4 regions of the Labrys sp. F242 genome follow, and region 2 is predicted to be linked to each of the others. Evidence: riboswitches for the same ligand, from Rfam matches in the RefSeq annotation. Region 2 holds a riboswitch; each other region holds the start of a gene.
What was found. A riboswitch is a leader RNA that binds a small molecule or an ion and turns the genes downstream of it on or off. The one in region 2 is predicted to bind cobalamin.

Region 1 (4,956 bases), on a different contig from region 2:
GAATGTATCGCCGGCCAGGCAGATGAAGGGATGAGAACGCCGAACTCAAACCGATGCTAGCGCATGTGATGTTCGACAATGTCGCGGAGGGATCTGGTGGGAAAGAAATGGTGACGCCCCCTGTCGCGCGGAAAGCCGTCAGCACATCCGGTCGAACCCAGGGAATGAGCGACCGGCGGGCATGTGAAGCCGTCGGCTGCGCTGCCGCCGCATGATGATCCGATGCAAAACACTCGCTCCAACTACGCCACGCTTCGGGAGCGTAAGCAAGTCATTGCACACGAACGCCGCCGTTTCTGCCAGGGTGCCCCTTGCGTGAGGTTGCGACCGTGGGCTTCTCCAAAGGTAGGAACGTTGCTGGCATGAACCCTGGCGGATGGGCGCGGCAGCTTGTCTGTCTTGAGGAGATTGATCTTCGTTCGGGAACGGGCCGATGTAAATCGAATGCTCTCAGACGACCCTCTTTTATCTGGATTTGTTCAAAGATAGCCGCTGGTGGAAGCAAAATCCGAGAAAACTCAAAATAGTGGTGGCGAGGACTTCGATTGTTTACGGAGCGTCCTTTACACTGGCCCGCAATTGCCTGAGAATCCAAGATGGCGCAGCGATCGGGTCCACAATGCTGCGCTCATAAAGAAAAACGTCACTCACTTCGATATCAACACAACAAGAAAGTGATTGAACATGCTTGAAGAAGACACGAGTTTGCTCGACCTGACCGCCGACATCGTCTCCGCCTATGTAGCCAACAATCAGGTCGCCACAGCTTCCCTCGCGGATCTGATCCGTTCGGTGCATGGAAGCCTTACTGGTCTGAATAGTCCAAAGCCGGTTGAAGCGGACAGACCGCTGACGCCTGCCGTTCCGATCAGGAAGTCCGTCACCCCGGATCATCTGATCTGTTTGGAAGACGGTCGCAAATTCAAATCGCTGACGCGGCATCTGCGAACAGCCTATGACCTGACGCCGGTGCAGTATCGGGAAAAGTGGCGGCTACCCAGCGACTACCCCATGGTTGCACCAAACTATTCGGCTCATCGCTCTCGCCTCGCAAGGGAACTCGGCCTTGGCCAAGTGCGCCAGAAAGCCAAGAGCGAGCCACCGCCGCCTCCCGCCCCAAGCAAGGGCAGAAGGAAAAAGGCGTCATAGACGTTCGTCACCTCGGTCTAATGACGATCCCGATCTCGCCGGCTCCAGCAGGGCCGGCGAGTACGATCCAAGCCAGGTAGATGGAGCTCAAGCTTTCCCTGAAATCGTCCAGGATTGCACAGGACAGGGATTCCCAGTGCTTGACAGTTGCGACCCTGTCACCCTAGCGTCACGTCGACGGTTCCCCTCGGGGATAATAGGGAACGCGGAGAAGTGAGAAATCATTTCGAACCGCGGCTGCCCCCGCAACTGTAGGCGGTGAGTCCTTCGTTACATGCCACTGGGATCAGGCCCGGGAAGGCGACGAGGCGTACGACGACCCGTGAGCCAGGAGACCTGCCGTCACAATGGTCACGCGCGGTAACATTGGGCGGGGGTCCTCAATGGTGGTCGATCCAGATGTCCTTATGGGACAGCGGGAGGGACTTCAATCGCAGTGACGGCCATTGGCTATCCTGCTTGAGGTCTTCATGGACTCGACTATTTCACGCCTGCAACGCGCGGTTTTGACAGCCGGCATCGTTGGGACGTCCTGCATTCTGGCGACGCATGCTCTGGCGCAGAGTGCGGGAACACCGCCCGAGCCGATCGAACTGGATCCGGTCTATGTCAATTCTGCCACGCTGACGCCGACACCTGCCAGTCAGATAGGCAGTTCGGTCACGGTAATCACCGCAGACGATATCGCCAAACAGCAGCGGCGCACCGTCAACGATGTACTGAGCACCGTGCCCGGCCTCAATCTCGTGCAGTCGGGCGGCCCAGGCACCCAGACCTCCATCTTCATGCGCGGAACCAATTCCAACCATGTCAAGGTGCTCATCGACGGCATCGATGTTTCCAATCCTGCCGTTCCCAATGCTGCCGCCGATCTTGGCCAATTGCTGACCGGTGACATTGAGCGCATCGAAATTCTGCGTGGACCGCAAGGCGGACTCTATGGCGCCGACGCCATCGGAGGCGTCATCTCGATCACCATGAAGAAAGGCTCAGGCGCCCCCAAGCTGACGGCCAGTGTCGAAGGCGGATCACATGGCACGTTCAATCAACGCGCGGGAGTGGGCGGCTCGGCTTCGATTTTCAACTATACCTTCGGTATCGAGCATTTTCGTTCGACGGACACGCCGGTCACGCCCTGGGAACTTCTCGTATCCGGCACCGTCGCGCGCCCCAACTACTATGACAATTACACCTATTCCGGCCGGGTCGGTGCCGATCTGACGGATAATTTCTCCGTCAACGTCATTGCCCGCTACACCGACTCCAAGCTCGGTTTCACCAGCGACGGCTATGGAGCGTGCTTTTGCGCGCCCAACCCTTCGCGCACCTGGCTGTCGAACCATCAATTGTTCACGCGGGCCGAGGGTATCTGGCATTCGCTCGATAATCGCTACCGAACCATATTCGGCGTTTCCTACAGCAATCTATGGAGCCGGAACGTCTATCCGCCGGTGACCTTCACGGCGCCGAGCGCGGCAACCGGCGAACGGCTGAAGTTTGACCTGAGGCAGGAGATTGCCCTCAGCGACAATTACAAGGTGCTGCTCGGCGTCGAGCACGAGCGCTTCAGCCTGGATCTGGGAAATCTCAAGGCTTCGGATGTCGACAACGCAGCCTATGCCCAGTTGGAAGCAAACCTCTTCAAGGGCTTCACCGTGGCGTCCAACATTCGCTATGACCATTACAATAGTTTCGGCGGTCACTTCACCTATCGCCTCGCCCCGACCTACACCTTCGATCAGACCGGAACCCAACTGAAGGCCAGCGTTGGCACGGGCTTCAAGGCACCGACCTTGAGCCAGCTCTATCAGAGTTTTCCAGCCTTTGGTTTCTACGCCAATCCCGACCTGAAGCCGGAAGAGAGCACCGGCTATGATGTCGGTTTCGAACAGCCCTTGTTCGATGGCGAGGTTCGGGTTGGATCGACCTATTTTTACAACAAGATCAAGAACCTCATCATGGCCAATGCCGATTTCACCACCAATATCAACATCGGCAGGGCCGAAACGCATGGCAACGAGTCCTTCATCGCCTGGAAGGTGAACGATCAGCTCGATCTGAGGGCGGACTACACCTTCACCATCGCCAAGGACGAGGACGAGAACCAGGAATTGCTGAGGCGACCGCGGCACAAGGTCAGCCTGCAGGCGAACTGGTCGCCGATCGACCAGCTCCACCTCTCCGCCACGTTGCTCTTCGTCGGTTCCTGGGTCGACGGTAACCGTGATTTCTCGATCCGACGCATGCGAACTCCCAGCTACACGACGGTGAACCTCGCGGCCGATTATGATCTGAACGACAAGATCAATCTCTACACGCGCGTCGATAACCTGTTCGACCGTCGCTATCAGGAACCAATTGGTTTTCTTCAGCCGGGCCTCGGGGTCTATGGCGGTGTTCGGGTGCGGGCGTTTTGATGCGCCGATCTCGGGGTCCGACCAGAGCAGCGTCCACTTTCTGGTGGCCTGCCTGGTCCTCGCGATGTCTGGTATCGGACAAGCCAGCGCCGAGACTCCGGTGTCTGCGTCTCCACCACCCAAACGCGTCGTCTCCATCAACATGTGTACGGATGAACGTCTGCTGCTGCATCGTGTGGGCATGAATGTCGCTGAATACGATGTCCTGCAGGGTCTCCAGGGCGTGCGCGGACAGATCCGCCAGGTCGCCAGGCTCGTCGGAGAGCCGGACAGGGGAGAAGCTATCATCCGTGAGATGGACGGGCGCCTGGAGGCCTTATTTCGTCATGACAGAAGAGGAGCGCTTCCGCCACGACTGCAGATATGCTCGCCGTTGGCGGGTCGGCTTGCGCAAGAGACAGGCGGGCCATGCCTCTTACGGGCTGAAGACCAGAACCAGGAAGACGAAGAACACGCCAAGATGCACTGCGCCCTCAAGCATCGTCGTTCTGGTGCCTGTGAAGGTGAGCGTCGAAAGCATCAGCGTCATCGCCAGCAATATCATGTTGGTCGCTGAAAGCCCGAGCACCACATTCTGTCCGGTCAGGAGACCGATCACGAGGATGGCCGGCACGGTGAGGCCCAGCGTCGAGGCCGCCGCACCGAGACATAGATTGATGGCCCGCTGTAGCTGATTGGCCGTAATGGCCCGCAAAGCCGTGATGCATTCGGGTGTAAACACGATCATGGCGATCAGAATGCCGCCGAGCGCTGTCGGGGCGCCCAGGCGGGCGATGCCGAAGTCGAGCACTTTTGCCAGGCTTTTCGCCAGCAGAACGATCGGCAGGATGTTCAGCAAAAGCAGGAGAAGATGGGGCACGATCGGGCCGTCGTCGGCTGCCTCCTGGATCCCCGTGTCCTCCTCTTGTACTGGAGCGGTTTCCGCAGACGGCTCGCGGTAGAACTCGGCGTGGCGGCCGGTCTGAAGCACCAGGAAGGCGCCATAGAGCATGAGCGTGAAGATCGAGAAACTGATCGCCTGGAAGCGCGTCAGGGAGCCGTCGCTGACGGAGGTGGTGAAATTCGGCAAGATCAGGGGGATGACGGCCAGCGGAATGATGATCGCAAGATAGGATGCCGCGCCCTTCAGATTGTAGCGCTGGGCGAAATGCTTCATGCCCCCGAGTAGAAGACCAAGCCCGACCACCCCGTTGAGAACGATCATCAGTACCGCGAACATCGTGTCGCGCCCGAGGGTCGGGGCTCCTTTGGCGCCCAGCATCACGGCGGAGATCAGCGCGACCTCGATGATGACGATCGCGAGCGTTAGGATCAATGTGCCGTAGGGCTCGCCGAGACGATGTGCCAGCACCTCCGCCTCGTGCACGACGCCGAAGGCGGTCCACATGAT
Region 2 (4,956 bases):
ATCGAGATGATTGGTGGGCTCGTCGAGAAGCAGGATTTCGGGCTGTTGCGCCAAGGCGCGGGCGATGTGGAGGCGCTGGCGCTCGCCGCCCGAGAGCGTATGCCACAGGCGAGCGGCAAGGCTGGTCATGGCAACCTCCTCCAGTGCGAGGTCGACGATGGCATCGTCCTTGCCAGACCAAGGCATGAAGGCACCCAGATGCGGCGTCCGCCCGAGCTCCACGGCCTGGCGGGCGGTAATGCGATCGGCCGTCTCGGCCTGTTGCTCGACCAGAGCGATCCGGCGCGCGATTTCGCGGCGAGCCAAGGCGTGGAGTGGCTGGCCCGACAGCAACACCTCGCCGCCCTGCGGGCGGCGGATACCGGCCAGCAGGGACATCAGGCTGGTCTTGCCCGAGCCGTTCGGGCCGATGATGCCGAGCAACTCGCCCGGACGAACCTCCAGCGATACACCCTGCAGGATCGAGACCCCGCCCGCCGACCAGGACAGATTGCGTGCCGACAGGCTCATGCCGTCGCCTTTCTCTGGCTGAGGATGAGAGCGAAGGCCGGCGCGCCGACAAGGGCCGTGATCACCCCGATCGGCAGGACCTGGCCGGGGATGATGATCCGGGACAGAATGTCCGCGACGATCATGAAGACGGCGCCGATCAGGGCGCTGGCCGGCAGCAATCGCCCATGGCGCACGCCCACCACCATCCGCGCGGCGTGCGGAATCACCAGACCGACGAAGCCGATCGATCCGACGATGCTGACCATCACCGCCGTCATCATCGCCGCGACGCCGACGAGCACGACATAAGCGCGCCGGACGGAAATGCCGAGGGATGCCGCCGATTCCGTACCGAAGGTGAAGGCATCAAGCGCGCGAGCGTGCCAGAGGCAGACCAGCAGCCCCACGGCCGTGATCGGCAGGGCCAGCCAGACATCCGGCCAGCGCACGCCCGAAAGATTGCCCAGCAGCCAGAACATGATGCCCCGCGCCTGTTCGGCATTGGCCGCCTTGGTGACGATGAAGGAGGTCAGGGCATTGAAAAGCTGAGACCCCGCCACGCCTGCGAGGATCACCGCGCCGGTTCCGCGCCCCGATCGCATCGCCAGCAAGGCGACGAAACCGAAGGCCACCAGCGCACCGAGAAAGGCGCCGGCCGGCAGGCTCAAAAATCCTGCGCCGAGGCCGAGAATGGCGACCCCGACTGCCCCCGTCGATGCCCCGGCCGAGATGCCGAGCACATAGGGATCGGCCAGGACATTGCGCAGCAGCGACTGCAGCACGACACCCGACAGCGCCAGGGCCGCGCCGCAGCAGGCCGCGACGACGGCGCGGCTCAGCCTGTAGTTCCACACGATGCCTTCATCGATGCGATCGAGAATGTAGCCGGCGCCCCACAGGCGGTTGGCCGCCGTCTTGGCCACCACCTCCATCGGGATGGCCGTCTCGCCGATGGCGGCGCCCAGCCAGAGCGCCAACACCAGCACGGCCAGCGCCAGCATGCCGATTGCCAGCAATCGCGTGACAGCGCGGTTCATCTCAACGCTTCAGGCCGAAACGCTGGATGGCATCGGCGAGCATCTCGATGCCGTCGACGACACGCACGCTCGGCTGCATGGCCTGGACGTCCATTTCCACGACATGGCCCTGCTTGACGGCCGGCATCAGGCTCGCCACCGGATCGGTCTTGAGGAAATTGAGCTTCACGGCGATGTCGTCGGCGGGATAGCGGCGACGGTCCATCCTGCCGGCGACGATGATGGTGGGATCGGCCTTGGCGACGGTCTCCCAACCGACGCTCGGCCATTCCTCCTCGCTTTCCACGATGTTCCGGACAGCCAGGACGGACATGATGTAGCCTGGGACGCTGTTCTTGCCGGCCATATAGGGATCGACATCGACCTTGGCGCTCGAAAACCAGAAGGCGGCCGAGACCTTGCCATCGCCGGCGGCGATCTTGCGGCGGGCGGCTTCCTCGCGTGCCTTCAGGTCCGCGATGACCTTCGAGCCGCGCCCCTGCACGTCGAAGATCTCGGCGAGTTCCCTGATCTCCTGATAGACCAGATCCATGGTGAAAAGGGTGCCGCGGGTGCCGTCGCCACCGCTGGAATTGTCCTTGCCGACGCAATCGGCGGGCGAAACATAGGTCGGGATACCCAGTTCCTCGAACTGCTCGGGCTTGCCGACGATGCCACTGGGGCCGACATGCCACTGGAACTGGGCGGTCACGAGGTCGGGTTTCTTGGCGATCACGCTTTCGAAGCTCGGATCATTGTCGGCCAGGCGCGGAATCTTGGCGTTGGCCTCTTCGTAGCCCGGCAGAACCGGGCCGAACCAGACGGCCGTCCCCACCACCTTGTCGGCAAGACCGAGAAGGTAGAGAACCTCCGTACCGCTCTGACCGACGGAGACAGTGCGCTGCGGAGCATGGTCGAAGGTGACGGTGCGTCCGCAATTGGTGATCTTGAGCGGATATTTGGTCGCCTGGGCGGCGGCTGGATCGATGCTCAGCGTCAGGCTGAAGCCGGCCGCAAGCATGACGGCGAAGCTCGACCAGCAGGCCTTTGCCTTGGGAAAAGTCATGACGTTCTCTCGGTTCGCGATAGGAAGATGGCGCTGTTCGGCGCAGGGCCGAAAACGGGAAACGCCCTCAGGCCAGGCTATGGCAGAGGGTCTGATGGCGCGAAGCGGAGGGAACAGGTGGGCGACGGCCCGAGATGGCGGGAAGAAACGTCACATTGTCTCCTGTTCCGGGCATCCCCGCCCGTGACATGGGATTGATCGAGATGACGGCAGGTTTCCTGGCTCGCGGATATCGGCCTTGCCTCTGCCTTCCCATGGGGTCACCCACAGTGGCATGGCGCTTTTGGCGCCACGAGGATGCTCGGCAATCCGCCTACAGTTGCGGGGGCAGCCACGGCATGGGCTTCGAGAAAGCCGGACCGTGTTCCCTATTACTCCCATCGGGCTCGCACCCGACGGAAACCGTCAGTGCCACAGTTACCGGGGTGTCCCGATCGCGGTCAAGTGAATATGCAAAGCGGGTGGCGTCCGATGGCGAGCCCTGTTTTACCGCCCCAGCACGCGCCTTCCCTCACCTGGAGCAAAACGCTTTAGGCCCGACAGGCCAGGAACCCCTGTTCGATCACGTCTTTCGGCAGATTACGCCCGATGAACACCAGACGGCTCCTGCGCTCCTCTTCCGGCTTCCAGGGGCGCTGATGATCGCCCTCGATCAGCATATGCACACCCTGCACCACGAAGCGCTGGGGATCGCCTTCGAAGGCGATGATGCCTTTCAGCCGAAGCATGTCGGTGCCGAATTGCTGCACGATCGTGTTCAGCCAGGGCATGAACTTGCCGGGGTCGAGCGGCTCGCGGGCAACGAGGGCGAAGCTGCCGACATGGTCGTCATGCTCATGGTCATGGAATCCTGCAAGAAAATCGGGTTCGGCTTCCAGGATGCGGTCGAGGTCGAAGGCACCGCGATCCAGCACCTTGTCGAGCGCGATATCGCAGCGGCGTGTCTCGTGGAGGGTAGCGGTGGGATTGATGCGGCGGATCCGCTTCACCACCCGTTCGAGTTCCCCGGCCGTGACCAGATCGGTCTTGTTGAGGAGGATGGTATCGGCAAAGGCAAGCTGCTCCTGGGCCTCATGCGCTGTCTCGATTTCGCCAAGCAGATGCTTGGCGTCGACCACGGTGACGATCGAATCGAGCCTGGTCTTGGCGCGCACATCGTCGTCGACGAAGAAAGTCTGGGCGACCGGCGCGGGATCAGCCAGCCCGGTCGTCTCGATCAGGATGGCATCGAAGCGGTCGCGCCGGCGCATCAGACCCTCGATGATGCGGATAAGATCGCCGCGCACCGTGCAGCAAATGCAACCATTGTTCATCTCGAAGATCTCCTCGTCGGTATCGACGACGAGATCATTGTCGATGCCGACTTCGCCGAACTCGTTGACGATGACAGCATATTTCCTGCCGTGGCTCTCGGTCAGGATGCGGTTGAGAAGCGTGGTCTTGCCTGCTCCGAGATAGCCAGTGAGGACGGTGACGGGTGTCTGCGGCGCGGGCTGCATGATGTCGGAATTCCTTGATCCGTTGCAGGCGCCTCGGAGCATGTCGATACCACGGGCGCCAGAATGGGCTTCATTTATATGAAACGTTATAACATAACTATCTTTATCTCGGTAGACCGTCAACATCTCGGTAGACCGTCAACGGTGTTGCGGGTGTAACCCGCATTCTGGCCGAGGGGCACATTGCCGGCATTCGCGACCGCGACCGTTCCACCGCAATTGCCTGTCAGCGTGGGAAATCGACGCGGGAGATTTTCGAATCATGGCCCCTGTCGGGTAAGTGTCCATGATGTCCCTGGAATGGAATCAGGCTCCAAAGGTGCATCCTGCAGGCATGACCCGCTCTTCTCCTCAAGATCCTCTCTCCGTCCTCAACGCCATATTCGGCTACAGCGCCTTTCGCGGCCAGCAGGAGGCGGTGGTGCGGCATGTCACCGAGGGCGGCGATGCGGTGGTGCTGTTCCCGACCGGAGCCGGCAAGTCGCTGTGCTACCAGATCCCGGCTTTGTGCCGGCGCGGCGTCGGCATCGTGGTCTCGCCGCTGATCGCCCTGATGCGCGACCAGGTCGAGGCGCTCAAGCAGGCTGGCGTGCGCGCGGCGGCGCTCAATTCCTCGCTGTCGCGCGAGGAAGCCTACAAGGTCCGCCGCTCCCTGATGGACGGCAAGCTCGACCTGCTCTACGTCGCCCCCGAGCGTGTGGCGACACAGGGTTTCCAGTCGCTGATCGCCGATGCCGACATCGCGCTCTTCGCCATCGACGAGGCCCATTGCGTCAGCCAATGGGGCCACGACTTCCGGCCCGAATATCGCGAACTCGGCGGCCTCGCCGCTTCCTTCCCCGGCGTACCCCGCATCGCCCTCACTGCCACGGCCGACCCGGTC
Region 3 (4,956 bases), on a different contig from region 2:
TGGAAAATTCCGCGTCGTCTCCATAGCGTTTTGTGATTTGGTGGAATCACCAAGAATCGCAAAGACGCGTCGAACCAAAGAGCTAGAGCAAAAAGGCGTTTCCGTCTAAACGCGCTTTGCTCGAGGTCGGGCGGGGATCCCCGGGATTGGAACGCGCTCCAAACCTGGAAGCCTCGCCGGTGGTGCGGGCGCTCAGCAGAGCCCAGCGCTACGCAGCGTATTATAGGCCTGGATGATCCCGCGCAATTTATCTTCGCTGGATCGGTCCCCGCCATTGGCATCGGGATGGAGGCGTTTGACCAATGTTTTGTAGCGTGCCTTGATCTCGGGGCCGCTGGCCGTTTCCGGCAGATCGAGCGCCTCGAGGGCCTTGCGTTCCAGCAATTTCAGGCGTCGCCTTTCCGGTTCCGGCGCACTCTGCGTGCGTCCGAAGCCGTGCTCGCCCTCGAAGAAGCCGAAGCCGTCATGGATCTCCGGGCCAGGTTGCGGCCCTTCGCCGCGCTTCTTGGCCCAGGGATTGACGCCCATCGTCCAGGTCGGGCGATGGCCTGTGGCGGCATCGCGCTGATAGGCGCTCACCGAGTCGTCCGGCAGGCCTGCGAAATAATTGTAGGTCTTGTTGTATTCGCGAACGTGCCCCAGGCAGAAATGCCAGAACTGGCCTTCGCGGTTGCGCCCCTTGGGCGCGCGAAATTCACCGGCGTTTCGGCAGCCGGCATGTTCGCATAGCTGTACGCTCGCCGGCTGGACCTCTTCGGCCCTTGGGCGCACCCGGATGCGATCAAACAAGGGCGAGTCCAGATCCATAATGACACACTATGCGAGGGTGAACACAAATGGGCAAGCATGAGCTTGGACGCAAGAGCGTTTTGTAATTTGAGTGAAGCATGTCAAATCGCAAGGACGCTCCAGTCGATCCAAAGGACTGGCTTGGAACCAAACAGTGAGAGCAAACAAGCGTTCATACCTGAACGCGCTTTGCTCTGGGGTTAATTGAGGCGGAATGCCGCTGCAGATTTTGAAATATGGGGTCTGCCGACCCGAAAAAGAAAGAGGCCGCCGAATGGCGGCCCAAGTCTTAGGGAGGAAACGCCCAAGGAGGGCAGTGGGGGAGCGCAAACGCGCATCCACCACGTCCGTAGAGTGATCCTGATGCGTTCATTTCGCAAGTGCGAAATGAACGAAATTTTGAAAACCGGCCCAAAACCGGGCCGGTGTTGTAAAAATGCGACGTTTGACGTGGTCGGTTGGCCTTTTTCAGCGGCTGGCGGAGGTTTGCAGCAGCTTCTGTGCTGCAACGCCGAAAGCGATCCCGAGCGTTGCCCATAGCACGGCATGGATGCCGAGCGAGGCAACGCGGAACTTCCATAGCACCGTGGCCGAGAAATCCGCCGGGATGTCGTTGACGGCCGGCAGAATCTGCATGGCGACCACCATCACCACCAGATAGGCGGCAGCCCCCACCAAGTTGGCGTTCCAGCGGCCGAGGCTGGCGGCGAGCCGGTTCGCCGTGCCCAGGGCGGCCGCCATCGTCAGCAGGGAGAGCAGGATCATGCCGAAATAAAAGGCGGTCCGCAGGCCGATCGTGTCGGGATTGCCAACGGCCGGCGGCGTCGCCGGATATTTGATCTGCGGTACCAGCATGATGGCGGCAAAACCGACGAGCGCGATCACCCCTGCTGTCGCGCGCGGGCTGAGCGTGCCGATCCGTCCCTGCGCGAAGGCGAAGACCAAAGCGAAGATGCCGCCGAGGGCTGCGCCATAGACGACCATGCCGGTCATGAGGCCGTAGCTGGACTGCACCGGCCGGCTGACCGGGTCTTCCTCATGTTCATGTGCTGCGGCCGGCTGGGAGGTTGCCGGCGTTGCGGATGGCGCCGGTGCGGCGGCGACCGCGTGGCTTTCCTCATAGGCGATAGCGGCATCGACCTGTGGTTCACCGAAGACCCAGGCGAAGCCAGACGCCAACAGTCCGGCCAGGATGCCGATCAGCATCCCCCGGATCAAAAGCGATCTAACCATGTCGTTTGCCTATGCGCCCTAGTGGCAGGGGAAGCCGAGCAGATGGCGAGCGTCGTGCACGAATTCGTGGATGTAGACGCCGGGAATCAGCGAGGTCGCGCCTTGCTCGGCGCCGACGAAATAAATGGCGAGTACGGCCAGGAGCACGGTGAAGAGCGCCCAGGGCAAGATCTCGCGGACCGGGATGGCGATCGGCTGCTGGGCGACGGGTGCCAGAGTTGCGGTGGTCATGAAAAGCTCCTTGGGATTACGCGTCCCGCTACGAGTCATGCTGCCTTGGAAGAGGTCTGACTTCCGGACGGCGCCCAAGCGCCGCCGTTCACAGTGGCGCGACCGTGCCGGATTCACACCGGCTTCCCACCCTTGGCAAAGCCCTTCCATAAGAGCCCAAGTCACGAACATGTCAATATTCCGGAAGCGACTTAGAGCATAAGTTGCGCGACTTTTTGGACGATACCATGCGTTGAAACAAAAACTTAGGGAGCATGATCCGATTGGTTCGGTCGAATCATGCACTCTAAGTCTTGGGAACTGCCGTCATGACACCACGCCTGATCCTGCTATGCCATGGGGCTACGCCTGCGGTGCGCGCAGCGGGTTTTCCCCTCGATGAGGCGCTCGATGCAAGAGGGCTGGCTGCGGCGCGGAAGCTGGAAGGGCATTTCGGCAGGCCGGCCCGCATCCTGAGCAGCCCGGCGCTCAGGGCTCGCCAGACCGCGCAGGCCCTCGGCCATGATCCTGAGGTCGATGAAGCCCTGCGCGAATGCGATCATGGCCGCTGGGCAGGGCTTGCCCTGGACGCGGTAGCGGCCGCCGAACCCGAGGCGCTCCGGGCATGGCTGACCGATCCGGATGCCTGCCCGCATGGCGGAGAGAGTGTTGCAACCCTGATTGCGCGGGTCGGCGCCTGGCTCGATGGCAGGCGGTTCGAGGGGTATACGCTCGCCGTTACCCACGCTTCGGTGCTGCGCGCCGCGGTCGTTCACGCCCTCGGGGCCGAGGCTCGTTCCTTCTGGCGTATCGATGCCGCCCCATTGGCGACAGCCGATCTCAGGCCATCCGGCCGGGGCTGGTCGCTGCGGTTGAAGGCATAGAGGCGTTGAGCAGGGCCCTCCAACGGAGTTCCTCTCTTTTTTCGTCATTGGCATGTCGCCGGGCCTTTTGTAGACACGCGTCTGACGGATTGGTCGTCCAAACAGGATTGATGTCATGCGCGTTGCAATGATCGGTACGGGTTATGTCGGCCTGGTGACGGGGGCCTGCCTCGCCGATTTCGGCCATGTCGTCACCTGCGTCGACAAGGATCCAGCCAAGATCGAGGGCCTGCTGGCCGGCCGCATGCCGATCTACGAGCCGGGCCTCGAGGATCTGGTGGCCCGCAATGTGCGTGAGAAGCGCCTGTCCTTCACCACCGAGCTTGCGCCCGCCGTCCGCGATGCCGCCGTGGTGTTCCTGGCCGTCGGCACACCCTCGCGCCGCGGCGACGGGCATGCGGATCTATCCTATGTCTATGGCGCGGTGCGGGAGATCGCGGCGGCGGTCGAAGGCTTCACCGTGGTGGTTACCAAGTCGACCGTACCGGTCGGCACCGGCGACGAAGTCGAGAGGCTGATCCGCGAAGTCCGTCAGGACGCCGATGTAAGCGTGGTGTCAAACCCTGAATTCCTGCGCGAGGGCGCGGCGATCGAGGATTTCAAGCGTCCGGACCGCATCGTGGTCGGCACGGAGGAAGAGCGGGCCAAGGAGGCGATGGCCGAGGTCTATCGCCCGCTCCATCTCAATCAGGGGCCGTTGCTGTTTACGGACCGACGCACCTCCGAACTGATCAAATATGCCGCCAACGCCTTCCTGGCGACCAAGGTCACCTTCATCAACGAAATCGCCGATCTGTGCGAGAAGGCCGGCGCCAATGTGCAGGAAGTGGCGCGCGGCATCGGCCTCGACAACCGCATCGGCTCCAAATTCCTGCATGCGGGTCCGGGGTTCGGTGGCTCGTGCTTTCCCAAGGATACGCTGGCGCTGCTGCGCACCGGCCAGGAACATGGCGTGCCCTTGCGCATCGTCGAAGCGGTGGTTGGCGTCAACGATGCCCGCAAGGCGGCGATGGCACGCCGCGTCATCGCGGCCCTCGACGGCAACATCGCCGGCAAGACGGTGGCCCTGCTCGGCCTCGCCTTCAAGCCGAACACCGACGACATGCGCGACAGCCCCTCGGTCCCGATCGTGCTCGCCCTGCAGGACAAGGGCGCCCGGGTGCGCGCCTACGATCCCCAGGCGATGGAGGAGGCGCACAAGACCCTCAGCGATGTCGATTATCGCTCCAGCGCTTATGATTGCCTCGACGGGGCCGATGTTGCCGTGATCGTCACCGAATGGGACGAGTTTCGGGCGCTTGACCTCGAACGGGTCAAAAGCCTGCTCACGCGGCCGGTGATCGTCGACCTGCGCAACATCTACCGGCTCGACGACATGAAGCGGCACGGCTTTCGCTATGAGAGCATCGGGCGCGAGGGGACGACACCCTGACCTTTTTGCGGGCGAGCTTGGCTCAGGCCCGGTGCGGCTCCCAGGACAGGGTTAAACCCCGCCCGTTTCGGGAAGGGATTGATGCGCCTGGCTTGTAAATGGCCGGAATGTGGGTCCGCCGGCGTCAGGTACCGGCGCGAGAAGCGGCGGGCCTGTTGCGGATTTGCATCAAGTCCCAACTCACGGTTGCAGGGCGGCGATCTTGATTGGATCAAAGCGGTGAGAATTATCATACTATAAGGCCCACACGGCGATTCTGCCCCGATTCCGGCCGGCCGAGCGCTGAACAGGATCTCCGAACCTGCCCTGATGGGTGCAGGCTGGGAAATCCTGCAGGATTTTCAGACGCCAGCTCCAGTGCCCGCGACAAGGCCATTAGCCATGTGGGCGGTTTGGCTGAGGCGCTTG
Region 4 (4,956 bases), 480 kb from region 2:
GCGCGAGCAACTGGGCTCGACAGAGCCTGCTCGGCGTTACCCATATCCCGTCCAATGACTTTTCGCTCTACGATCAGGTTCTCGATATGAGCGCCGTGGTCGGTGCCATCCCCTCTCAATATGGCTGGGAGGGTGGCTCCGTCCCGCTTTCGACCTATTTCGCCATGGCGCGCGGCAGGCGGGGCCATGACGATCGTGGCCATGAGGGCTGCTGCCATGGCGGCGGCGGTGTCCCCGCTCTCGAGATGACCAAATGGTTCGACACCAACTATCACTACATGGTTCCCGAATTTCGCCGCGGCCAGGCCTTCGAACTCGCTTCGGCCAAGCCCATTGACGAATTCAGGGAGGCCGTAGCGCTCGGCTTCCACACGCACCCCGTGCTCATCGGCCCGGTGACCTATCTGCTGCTCGGCAAGAGCAAGGACGAGGGCCTGGATCCGCTCACCCTGCTGCCAGGCCTCTTGCCCGTCTATGCCGAGATCCTGCACAGGTTGGCCGCGGCCGGCGCGGACTGGGTGCAGTTCGACGAACCCTGTCTCGTGCTCGATCTCGACGAGAACGCGCGGGCCGCCCTGCGCCATGCCTATGGCGTCCTTTCCAGCACGGTCTCCGATCTGAAGATCATGATCGCGACCTATTTCGGCGGCCTCGGCTACAATCTCGACCTGGCACTCGACCTGCCCAGCGCCGGCCTGCATCTCGACCTGGTGCGGGCGCCAAGCCAGCTCGGGCAGGCGGTCGCACGAGCCAGCGCCGACAAGGTGCTATCGCTGGGCGTGATCGACGGGCGCAATGTCTGGCGGAGCGACCTGACTGCCCTTCTTGATCGGATCGAGCCGGCGGTTGCAGCCCTCGGCCCCCACCGCGTCGTCCTCGCTCCGAGCTGTTCCCTGTTCCACGTTCCCTACGATGTCGAGGCCGAGAGCGCGTTCGATCCTGAACTCCGGAGCTGGCTGGCCTTTGCGATACAGAAAATCGGGGAACTGAAGACCCTGTCGGCAGCCCTGGTCGACGGGCGGCGGGCCGTCGCTGATGAACTCGCCCAATCGGACGCAGCAGCTGCGGCCCGCCGTGTATCCGCTCGTATACATGATGCCGGCGTCGCCGCCCGCATGGACGGGCTCACGCCGGCCATGAGCGAGCGCCGGCATCCCTACACGCTGCGCCGCCGGGCCCAGGAATGGCTCGGCCTGCCGCAATTTCCCACCACGACCATCGGTTCCTTCCCCCAGACCGACGCCGTGCGCAAAGCACGCGCTGACCACGCAAAGGGCTGGATCGACGACGCCGACTATCAGCGTTTTCTGCGACAGGAAACCACCCAGGCGATCACTTGGCAGGAAGAGATCGGCCTCGACGTTCTCGTGCATGGCGAATTCGAGCGCAACGACATGGTGCAGTATTTCGGCGAGCAACTGGCCGGCTATGCCTTTACCCAGCATGGCTGGGTCCAGAGCTACGGCTCGCGCTGCGTGCGCCCGCCGATCATCTATGGCGATGTCTCGCGTCCCCGGGCCATGACGGTGGAATGGGCACGCTTCGCACAATCCCTGACCAAGCGTCCTGTCAAGGGCATGCTGACCGGACCGGTCACCATGCTGCAATGGTCCTTCGTGCGGGACGACCTCGAGCGCGAGCAGGTCTGCCGGCAGATCGCCCTCGCCTTGCGCGACGAGGTCGGCGATCTGGAACGGGCCGGCATCCGCATCATCCAGATCGACGAGCCGGCCATTCGCGAAGGCCTGCCGCTCAGACACGCCGAAAAGGAGGCCTATCTGACCTGGGCGGTCGCCTGTTTCCGCCTCGCCGCCTCAGGCGTCGACGATGCCACGCAGATCCACACCCATATGTGCTACTCGGAGTTCAACGACATCATCCATGCCGTTGGAGGCCTGGATGCAGACGTGATCTCGATCGAGACTGCTCGGTCCAAAATGGAACTTCTCGATGCGTTCCGGGCCTATCGCTACCCCAACGAGATCGGGCCGGGCGTCTATGACATCCACTCTCCCCGCTGCCCCACCGTGGCGGAGATGCGCGACCTCCTTGCCAAGGCACGCGAGCGGATCGCCGGCGATCAGCTCTGGGTCAACCCCGATTGCGGCCTGAAAACCCGCAGCTGGGACGAGGTCCGCCCGGCCCTCGTCAACATGGTTGCCGCCGCCCGCAAACTTCGTGAAGAGACCGCTCCAGCGAGAGTGGCGGCGTCCGCGTGAAAAACCTGCCGGGGGACAAATTTCGTCCTCCGGCACGCCTTGTCCCCGTTGAAAAAAAGGGCATCATACACCATGTATTGACATAGAGACACCCAGGCATACTAGATGCTGTATCCACAGGTCCTCGGATTCGCTGTCCGAGGCTAAGAGGGAATCCGGTGAGCCCGAGAGCAAAGCGCGTTTGGTGAAAACGCACTTTTCCTCGAACTTTTTGTTCGACGCGTCTTTGCGATTTGAAGCGACGCTTTCAAAACACAAGACGCTCTAGGGCAAAGCCGGGGCTGCCCCCGCAACTGTAAGCGGAGAGCGGGCTGTCGCTGTGCCACTGGCCGGAAGGCGGGTTCAACCCGCCCTTCGCCGGGAAGGCAGACAGTTCGCAACGACCCGCGAGCCAGGAGACCTGCCTGTGGCTGGTTATCGTTTCCTCGGGCGGGGTGCCCCGACGGATCGCTTTGCTCGTGGCGCATATGCCTGCGCCGACGCGGAACGCGTTCCTTCGGCCCAAGCCTCCAACATTTTGGGGTTTGCCGAATGTCTTTCGATCTCGAAACTGCCACGACCACAAAGACGCCTTTTCCGGCTGCCGGCGCCGACAGGGCGAAGCCGGCCTCGGAACCGGGCTATCAGGTCATTCGCCGCAACGGCGCCGTCACGCCTTTCGATGCCTCCAAGATTTCGGTGGCCCTGACCAAGGCCTTTCTCGCCGTCGAGGGCAATTCGGCCGCTGCTTCGCGCCGGGTGCATGACATTGTCGCCGAACTCACGGCCCAGATCGTTGCCGGCCTGACCCGCCGTGCCGATGCGGGCCGAACCTTCCATATCGAGGACATCCAGGACCAGGTGGAACTCGCCTTGATGCGCGGCGAACACCACAAGGTGGCGCGTGCCTATGTGCTCTATCGCGAACAGCACGCCCAAGAGCGCGCCCTGGAACGAGCAACCGAGACAGAGGCACGGACCGCCATCGCCCCTGCCCTGCGGATGAAGACGGCGGAGGGCTCCTTGCTACCGCTCGACCACGCGCGCCTCACCGCCCTGGTGCGCGAAGCCTGCGCAGGTCTTGCCGACACCGATGCAGAGACCGTGCTGAACGAGACGCAGCGCAATCTCTATGACGGCATCAGCCAGGACGAACTGGCGATCGCGCCGATCCTCGCCGCCCGCACCCTGATCGAGACCGAACCTGATTACGCCAAGGTCAGCGCCCGGCTGCTCAACGACAAGCTGCGCCGCGAGGCGCTCAGCTTCGTCGGAGGCCGTCCCGACCAGGCGACGCAGGCCGAGATGGCGACCCGCTACGCCGAGTATTTCCATGACTATATCCGCGTCGGCATCGCCAACGAACTGCTCGACCCGGAGCTCGGCCGCTTCGACCTCGCCCGCCTTGCCGCTGCCCTCAAGCCCGAACGCGATCTCAAGTTCGACTATCTCGGCCTGCAGACACTTTATGACCGCTATTTCCTGCATGTGCGCGGCACGCGTTTTGAGCTGCCGCAGGCCTTTTTCATGCGCGTGGCCATGGGCCTGGCCTTGCGCGAGATCGACCGGGAGGCGCGGGCGATCGAATTCTATGATCTTCTCTCCTCCTTCGACTTCATGGCCTCGACGCCGACTTTGTTCAATTCGGGAACGCTGCGCGCCCAGCTCTCCTCCTGCTTCCTGACCACTGTGTCCGACGACCTCGAAGGTATCTTCAAGGCGGTGAAGGACAATGCGCTGCTCGCCAAATATTCCGGTGGCCTCGGCAATGACTGGAGCAATGTGCGTGGGCTCGGCGCCCATATCAAAGGCACCAACGGCGAAAGCCAGGGCGTGGTGCCCTTCCTCAAGGTCGCCAACGATACCGCAATCGCCGTCAATCAGGGCGGCAAGCGCAAGGGCGCGGTCTGCGCCTATCTGGAGACCTGGCATGTCGACATCGAGGAATTCCTCGATCTTCGCAAGAACACCGGTGACGACCGCCGCCGCACCCATGACATGAACACCGCCAACTGGGTGCCGGATCTGTTCATGGAACGTGTGGAACAGGATGGCCCCTGGACCCTGTTCTCACCGGACGAAACGCCGGACCTGCACGACCTCTACGGTCCCGCCTTCAAGGTCGCCTATGAGGCGCATGAGGCACGCGCCGCGCGCGGCGAGCTCCGCGTCTTCAGGCAGATCCGGGCCATCGATCTCTGGCGCAAGATGCTGACCATGCTGTTCGAGACCGGGCATCCCTGGATCACCTTCAAGGACCCCTGCAACATCCGCTCGCCCCAGCGTCACGTCGGCGTGGTACATTCCTCGAACCTGTGCACCGAAATTACGCTGAACACCTCCCATGACGAGGTTGCCGTGTGCAATCTCGGCTCGGTCAACCTCGCTGCCCATGTCGACGCCGACGGCCTGATGTTCGACAAGCTCAAGGCGACGGTGACGACGGCGATGCGCATGCTCGACAACGTCATCGACATCAATTTCTACACCATTCCCGAGGCACGGCGTTCCAACCTCAAGCACCGGCCCGTCGGTCTCGGCATCATGGGCTTCCAGGATGCCCTGCAGGCCCTGCGCCTGCCCTATGCCTCCGAAGCCGCCGTGTGCTTTGCCGACGAGAGCATGGAAGCCGTGTCCTTCCATGCCATCTCGGCCTCAACAGACCTGGCGGCCGAGCGTGGTCGCTACCCCAGTTTCGATGGCTCGCTGTGGTCGCAGGGCGTCCTGCCGATCGACTCGGTCGGCCTGCTGGCCGAGA

Region 1: another riboswitch for cobalamin. It lies ahead of ACZYTC_RS31670 (TonB-dependent receptor plug domain-containing protein); the one in region 2 lies ahead of ACZYTC_RS04000 (ABC transporter substrate-binding protein).
Region 3: another riboswitch for cobalamin. It lies ahead of ACZYTC_RS17260 (CbtB domain-containing protein); the one in region 2 lies ahead of ACZYTC_RS04000 (ABC transporter substrate-binding protein).
Region 4: another riboswitch for cobalamin. It lies ahead of ACZYTC_RS06190 (ribonucleoside-diphosphate reductase subunit alpha); the one in region 2 lies ahead of ACZYTC_RS04000 (ABC transporter substrate-binding protein).

Annotation. Positions count from the first base shown of each region.
Region 1 covers NZ_JBVASG010000008.1:84,451-89,406, forward strand. Annotated here, with positions in the region: gene ACZYTC_RS31665 (Ros/MucR family transcriptional regulator) at 685-1,149, shown strand; cobalamin riboswitch at 1,311-1,507, shown strand; gene ACZYTC_RS31670 (TonB-dependent receptor plug domain-containing protein) at 1,620-3,566, shown strand; gene ACZYTC_RS31675 (calcium:cation antiporter) at 3,982-4,956, opposite strand, start outside.
Region 2 covers NZ_JBVASG010000001.1:853,998-858,953, reverse strand. Annotated here, with positions in the region: gene ACZYTC_RS04010 (ABC transporter ATP-binding protein) at 1-510, opposite strand, end outside; gene ACZYTC_RS04005 (FecCD family ABC transporter permease) at 507-1,529, opposite strand; gene ACZYTC_RS04000 (ABC transporter substrate-binding protein) at 1,531-2,574, opposite strand; cobalamin riboswitch at 2,766-2,996, opposite strand; gene ACZYTC_RS03995 (CobW family GTP-binding protein) at 3,105-4,073, opposite strand; gene recQ (DNA helicase RecQ) at 4,363-4,956, shown strand, end outside.
Region 3 covers NZ_JBVASG010000002.1:377,988-382,943, reverse strand. Annotated here, with positions in the region: gene ACZYTC_RS17270 (J domain-containing protein) at 193-789, opposite strand; gene ACZYTC_RS17265 (CbtA family protein) at 1,258-2,022, opposite strand; gene ACZYTC_RS17260 (CbtB domain-containing protein) at 2,041-2,253, opposite strand; cobalamin riboswitch at 2,284-2,429, opposite strand; gene ACZYTC_RS17255 (histidine phosphatase family protein) at 2,562-3,116, shown strand; gene ACZYTC_RS17250 (UDP-glucose dehydrogenase family protein) at 3,232-4,548, shown strand.
Region 4 covers NZ_JBVASG010000001.1:1,335,344-1,340,299, reverse strand. Annotated here, with positions in the region: gene metE (5-methyltetrahydropteroyltriglutamate--homocysteine S-methyltransferase) at 1-2,219, shown strand, start outside; cobalamin riboswitch at 2,321-2,641, shown strand; gene ACZYTC_RS06190 (ribonucleoside-diphosphate reductase subunit alpha) at 2,751-4,956, shown strand, end outside.